Regions from separate parts of the Rhizobium sp. SL42 genome, predicted to be linked through region 1. Evidence: riboswitches for the same ligand, from Rfam matches in the RefSeq annotation. Region 1 holds a riboswitch; each other region holds the start of a gene.
What was found. Region 1 has a riboswitch for thiamine pyrophosphate ahead of thiB (thiamine ABC transporter substrate binding subunit). Riboswitches for the same ligand answer to the same signal wherever they lie in the genome.
Positions count from the first base shown of each region.

Region 2: it holds a riboswitch for thiamine pyrophosphate, as region 1 does, so the genes downstream of both, thiD (bifunctional hydroxymethylpyrimidine kinase/phosphomethylpyrimidine kinase) here and thiB (thiamine ABC transporter substrate binding subunit) in region 1, are expected to answer to the same signal.
Region 3: it holds a riboswitch for thiamine pyrophosphate, as region 1 does, so the genes downstream of both, thiC (phosphomethylpyrimidine synthase ThiC) here and thiB (thiamine ABC transporter substrate binding subunit) in region 1, are expected to answer to the same signal.

Region 1 is NZ_CP063397.1:521,139-523,399, reverse strand. Features, by position in the region: gene IM739_RS02325 (ABC transporter ATP-binding protein/permease) at 1-657, opposite strand, end outside; TPP riboswitch at 792-905, shown strand; gene thiB (thiamine ABC transporter substrate binding subunit) at 952-1,992, shown strand; gene thiP (thiamine/thiamine pyrophosphate ABC transporter permease) at 2,003-2,261, shown strand, end outside.
Region 2 is NZ_CP063397.1:1,025,784-1,028,044, forward strand. Features, by position in the region: gene IM739_RS04740 (HAD family hydrolase) at 1-639, opposite strand, end outside; TPP riboswitch at 771-867, shown strand; gene thiD (bifunctional hydroxymethylpyrimidine kinase/phosphomethylpyrimidine kinase) at 929-1,738, shown strand; gene IM739_RS04750 (GFA family protein) at 1,748-2,146, opposite strand; gene IM739_RS04755 (pirin family protein) at 2,232-2,261, opposite strand, start outside.
Region 3 is NZ_CP063397.1:4,057,025-4,059,285, reverse strand. Features, by position in the region: gene thiC (phosphomethylpyrimidine synthase ThiC) at 1-893, opposite strand, end outside; TPP riboswitch at 988-1,111, opposite strand; gene IM739_RS19140 (HPP family protein) at 1,253-2,261, shown strand, end outside.

The DNA.
Region 1 (2,261 bases):
GCTGAGCAGCGAGGCTGCGAGCGCATAGAGGATGGCGCCCCAGACCATGTAGCCGGGGATGGCGAAGCTGTATGTGCCGACATGGAAGGTGAAATTGCTCGACAGGTTCCACAGCACGCCGATGAAGCTGACGAGAAGGATGGTCGACTGGACAAGGCCGATGGTCAGCGAGGTGGTCATCTCGGCAAGCTTGCGGGCGTCTTCATGCAGGCGCTGGTCGGGATTGACGCCGAGCGGGCTCGACATCGACAGGCGAAAGGCGCGCCTGTCCGTCAGCCACTGATCGACGACATCGCGCGACAGGCCTTCACGCATGTAGAGCGCCGTCATCTGGTTGAGCCAGGTCTGGATGACATTGAGCAGCAGCAGGAAGCCGGCAATGATGGCGAAGTTGCGCAATTCGTTGAGGAAGGCGGTGAGATCGCGACGTTCCAGCGCATTGTAGAAAGGCGCGTTCCACTGATTGAGCAACACGGTGCCATAGGCGGTCAGCAGGATGATGCCGAGCAGGGCGGAAGCGACGCCGAGAATGCGGTTGCGAACCGCCGAACGCCAGAAACTGTCGGCGGCAATCGAAATCTGGCGGCTGAAACTCAGTTCGGCGGCTGCAATGGCGTTTTCCGCTGCGGCCTGCTGCTCGGTATGAAACGTAACCATGCACACTCATCCCATCAATCGAAGACAAGGTCTAGCATGCGGGGCTTGCGTTTCCCTTACCCTTCGATGCATGGCGGCCTTGCGTGACGTGGATGGCGCATCTTGCGCTGATCCGCGCGCCGCGCTATCTCAACAGTGCTCTAACGGGGTGCCTTTCGTTCCATCGGGACGAAATGCTGAGAGGCGACAGCCAACCCGCGGAACCTGATCCGGTTAACACCGGCGGAGGGATTAGACGCGTCGATCGCAAAGCGCCCTATCCCGAGATCAATTGTTTTTTAGGAGGAGGGCGTCATGCCATCATATCTCGTCGACACCTTGCGTTCCGGCCTGGCCGCAGCGCTTCTCGCAACAGGCCTTCTCGGGTCAGATCTGGTGCTGCCGGCGCATGCCGCCGACAAGGTGCTGACCGTCTATACCTATGAGAGTTTCATTTCCGAATGGGGTCCGGGGCCGAAGGTGAAGGAAGCCTTCGAGAAGACCTGCGACTGCACGGTCAATTTCGTCGGCGTGGCCGATGGCGTGGCGCTGCTGACACGGCTTAAGCTGGAAGGCGAAGGCTCCAAGGCCGATGTGGTTCTCGGCCTCGACACCAGCCTGACCGAAGAGGCCAAGCAGACCGGCCTGTTCGAGGCCTCTGGCGTTGACCTTTCCAAGGCCAAGGTGCCGGGCGGCTTTTCCGACGAGGTCTTCGTGCCCTATGACTACGGTCATTTCGCCGTGATCTATGACACCGAGACGCTGAAGACCCCGCCGAAGAGCCTGCAGGAACTGGTCGACGGCGATCCGAGCCAGAAGATCGTCATCGAGGATCCGCGTACCTCGACGCCGGGGCTTGGCCTGCTTCTCTGGGTGAAGTCGGTCTATGGCGACAAGGCGCCGGAAGCCTGGGCGAAGCTCAAGGGCCGCGTGCTGACGGTGACGCCAGGCTGGTCGGAGGCATACGGCCTGTTCACCAAGGGCGAGGCGCCGATGGTGCTGTCCTATACAACCTCGCCGGCCTACCACATGGTGGCGGAAGAAACCGACCGCTATCAGGCGGCGGAGTTTTCCGAGGGTCACTACATCCAGATCGAGGTCGCGGGCCTGTTGAAAAACGCGCCGGAAAAGGATCTTGCCCGGCAGTTTCTCGCCTTCATGCTCGAGCCGGGCTTCCAGGACACGATCCCGACCAATAACTGGATGATGCCGGCGGCTGCCACATCAGAGCCGCTGCCGGACGCTTTCGGCAAGCTGGTGCAGCCGAAGACAACGTTCCTGATTAACTCGGCCGAGGTCGCCGCCAACCGCAAGGCCTGGATCGACGAATGGCTGGCGGCGATGACGCTGAACTGAGCATCGCGGCATGGCACGCCCGCGCATCCTGTCAAACGCGGAGGAACTGCCTGCTCTGGCCGGCGGTCTCCTGGTGCTGGCGCTGGTGGCGGGTTTTATCGGCACGGCGCTGGTCGCCCTGCTCAGCGGACGGATGGACGGCGCATTCCTCGGCGTGATCGGCGATCCGGTCGTGCATTCGGTGCTGCGCTTCACGCTGTTTCAGGCCGCGCTTTCGACTGCCCTGTCGATCATGCTTGCCCTTCCGGTCGCCAGCGCGCTGGCCCGGC
Region 2 (2,261 bases), 500 kb from region 1:
GTCGACATGCACCTTAAGCCCGATATAGCTCGCAATTGCCGGATGCCGGGTCTCAAGTGGATGGCTGTGGGTGGCGGTGACCACCATGACATCCGAGCCCGCAGCTTCGCCGGCCAGCACGCCGGCCATCACGTCTTCGAACACCAGGCAGCGGGCCGGATCGACACCGAGATGGCTTGCCCCGAGCAGATAACCCGCAGGATTTGGTTTTCCGATCTTCACGTCTTCGGCGGTGACGATTTTTGGCGGCTGCGGCAGGCCCGCGGCCTCGATGCGGGCCCTTGCGAGGAGCACAGGGGCCGATGTGACGATCGCCCAGCGCGCCGAGGGCAGGCCGTTCAGAAAGTCTATCGCGCCGGGAATGGCGACCACACCCTCGACGTCTTCGATTTCACCGCGCTCGATTTCCAGCGCTTCCGCCTGAACGTCGACACCCGGCAGGCCAAGTCCGCTGATCGTGTCGATGCCACGTTTGCCATGCATCGTTGGCAGGAAGGCCTCGACATCGAGCCCGTGGCGTGCGGCCCATTTGCCCCACACGCGCTCTGCGGCCGCGATGGAGTTGAGCAGCGTACCGTCCATGTCGAACAGAAAGCCATTGTAACGCTTGTCGAAGACGGTGTTCTGGGCGAAGGGCAATCGCGAATTCCTTGAGCTGGGACGATAGGCTGACTACGCAACTAGCCATTTTTGACTTTTGTCGCAAATGGTTCGGGGCTGTGCCTATGCCATTTTGCATGACAGCAGCGCCGCTCTGCTCTAAGACTAGGCTCCAGAGACAGGGGCGTTCATCGAAAGATGGGCTGAGAAGCACCCTTTGAACCTGAACCAGATAATGCTGGCGGAGGGAGTCGCTTGGGAAGCCTCCGCGCATATCGTGGCCCTTCCCGTCGGCTACCCCGCTGGAGAAGGGGCGCCCGTGAAATCCATGTCCAGTTTCATTGCCAATGTGCTGTCGATTGCCGGATCCGATCCGTCCGGTGGGGCCGGGATCCAGGCCGATCTGAAGACGTTCTCTGCACGCGGATGCTACGGCATGGCGGCGATCACGGCGCTGACGGCACAGAACACCCGGGGCGTTTCGTCGGTACAGGCTATCGACCCTGACTTCGTCGCGGAGCAGATCCGGATGATTTTCGCCGACCTGCACGTCGATGCCGTCAAGATCGGCATGATTGCCAATGCCGATATTGCCCGCGCGGTTGCCGAAGCGCTGAAGCCATATCGCGCCATTCCAATCGTCCTGGATCCCGTCATGATCGCCAAGGGCGGTGCCGCGCTGCTGGACCCCGAAGCGGTTGCCGTGCTCCGCGATGAGCTTCTGCCCCTCGCAACGCTTCTCACCCCCAATCTTCCCGAAGCCGCTGTCCTGCTCGGCGAGCCGGAGGCGGCCCGCCGGGAGGTGATGGAATCGCAGGGCGCCCGTCTGATGTTACAGGGGCCCAAGGCTGTGTTGTTGAAGGGCGGGCATCTCGCCGCCGCCGACAGCCCGGACCTGCTGGTTTCAGGCGGGCGCTTTCGTTGGTTCGAAGCGCCGCGGATTGCCACGAAGAACACCCACGGGACGGGCTGCGCGCTGTCGAGTGCGATTGCCGCCGAACTTGCAAAGGGGCTGACAACAGTTGACGCCGTTGCAGCGGCCAAGAGCTGGCTGGCTAGCGCGGTCGCGACGTCGGGGGCTTTGGCCGTGGGTTCGGGACATGGGCCCGTGCATCATTTCCACGCCCTTTGGAGATAATCCCCTGGTCTATTCGCCGGCAGATGCGGGAATGTCCCGTATGTCGCTCACCCATCTCAGGGCAGAGCCGGTCCAGCTCTGATGGCGTGGCGTGAGCGCCTGCCGCTGATCGATCGTTCCGAGGCGTATGGCGATGCTGGCGCCGGTGGCATCGACCCGCCAGAGTGGCGAACCACAGATATCACAGAAGTACTGGTCACTCGGCCTGCCGCTGGCGCCGAACTTGCGGTATCGGCGCGCCGTGCCCGCCACAACGCGGAAATCCATGGGTTCCGCACCGACGCTGACCCGGTAAGCGCATCCGGTCAGTCGCTGGCAATCGGTGCAATGGCAGATGCCGACCTCCTGCGGGTCGACTTCGGCTTCGAAGCGGATAGCGCCGCAATGGCAGCCGCCGGAGATATGCATGTTCAGCCTCCCAAAAAAGAAAACCCGGCGGAGGGGGGCCGCCGGGCAAGGGGAACTTGACTGTCACAGCCTTGCGGCTGCTTGTTTAATGATCGACCTTGATAAAAGTTCCATT
Region 3 (2,261 bases), 530 kb from region 1:
TCGATCAGCGTGTCGCGATAGACCTCCCAGGTCAGGTCCTCTGCTATGCCGCCGACCTTTTCCAGCGCCTGGTACAGCGGCACCGTGCCGATCGGCACCGGTGAATTGCGGATGATCCAGTCGCGGATGTGGTGAATGTTGCGGCCGGTGGACAGGTCCATGACGGTGTCGGCACCCCAGCGGATCGCCCATACCATCTTTTCAACCTCCTCTGCCATCGACGAGGTGACGGCGGAATTGCCGATATTGGCATTGATCTTGACGAGGAAATTGCGGCCGATGATCATCGGCTCGAGTTCAGGATGGTTGATGTTGGCTGGAATGATTGCGCGGCCGGCGGCGACTTCCATGCGGACAAATTCCGGCGTGACATAGTCCGGGATATGCGCACCGAAACTCTCGCCGTCGCGCTTCATCGTCTCCCTGGCCGCCTTGCGGCCGAGATTTTCGCGAATTGCGATGAATTCCATTTCTGCCGTGACGATCCCGGCTCTTGCATAGGCGAGTTGTGTGACGGCCTTGCCGCCCTTAGCGCGCAGTGGAGAGTGACGCCTGGGAAATTCGGGCGTCAGCCGGTCGCCGGAGACGAAGCCGTTGTCTTCCGGCTTGATATGGCGACCGGGATAGACCTCGACATCGGAGCGATCCGTGATCCAGGTTGCGCGATTGCGGGTCAATCCTGCATCAATCGCGATCGTCGTCGCCTGATCGGTGTAGGGACCGGAGCTGTCATAGAGGTTGACGGGCGGCTCGCCGGAGGTTGGATGAAGGGCGATCTGGCGCATCGGGACGCGAATGTCCGCGTGCAGTTGGCCTTGCAGATGGATTTTTGTCGAGGCCGGAAGTGGTCCGGTGGTGACTTCGGGTTTGGCAAAATTTTGGGCAATGTTCATCGTGAGGCTCCAAGTTTGATGTTGGAGACCCAGTCATGTCAGCCGGAAAGATGGATAGACGCCTGCCATAGGCCCACCTAGATGGACTCGTGGCATTGCAGCGCTCGCACCGTCCCTACGCCAGTATGAACTGGATCAGGTTCAACGGGTCACTGCGCTGCTTTCGAAAAAGCCCAGCAGACTCTCAGCCCCTTGGCGGGACCCCCCTGGTGAATGCGGCAAGGTTACGAAGATAAGGCTTGCCGCGTCAAGTGGCGATCTGAAGCGCGCTGTTGACATCGTCATGCCTTTGGCGGTGACGGCGGAGCCTTGCATGTGCTAAGCGCGCTGCGGTTCCTCTCGTTTGTGCCGGACAGGTCATGACGCAACAGCATCCCTGGTTTTTCCGATTGATTCCCGAAGCAGCGACAGTCAGCTACCGGGAGCGGGGGCGGGCAGTTGCGGGTGCCTTGATCGGGATCCTGGCGACTGGTCTTGTTGGCCATTTCTTCGCCAAGGAAAGTCCAGGTCTGCCCGCTTTGATCGCGCCGATGGGGGCCTCTGCGGTGCTATTGTTCGCTGTACCCTCCAGTCCCTTGGCCCAGCCCTGGTCGATCATGGGCGGCAATATCGTGTCCGCGCTCATCGGGGTTACGGTCGCCAAGCTGGTGGCGGATCCCTTTCTTGCCTCGGCCTTGGCTGTCGGCGTGGCGATTGCCGCGATGATGGCACTGCGCTGCCTGCATCCGCCGAGCGGTGCCATAGCCCTGACGGCGGTCCTCGGTGGCCCGCTCGTGCAAAGCTTGGGCTATGATTTCGTCGTCTGGCCGGTCGCCGGAAACTCGTTGCTCCTGCTGCTATTGGCGCTCGCTTTCAACAATCTGACCGGCCGCCGCTATCCGCATATGCCGAAACCGGCAGCTTCCGAACACGGTACGTCCGATCCATCGCCGGTCGAGCGCATCGGCTTTACCCGCGCGGATCTCGACGAGGTGCTGCTGGAATACGACGAATTTCTCGATATCGACCGGGACGATCTCGAAAATATCCTGCGGCGCACGGAACTTCGTTCCTACCAGCGGCGCAGCGGCGATACCGTCTGTGCCCAGATCATGTCGCGCGACGTTGTTGCCGTTGCGCCAGACGCTTCATTGCAGGAGGCCTTGACGCTGTTGCGACGTCATCACATCAAGGCGTTGCCGGTGACAGACGACAATGCCCGGGTCATCGGTATCGTCACGCAGACGGATCTGCTGGACAAGGCCGAGTGGAACAAAGGTCGGCCGGTCATCGGCTTTCGCCGGCGATTGCAGCTCGCGCTTTCCGGTGCTTCTGCTCCGAACGGCACCGTGCGCGATATCATGACGACACCGGTCCGTACGGTACTGC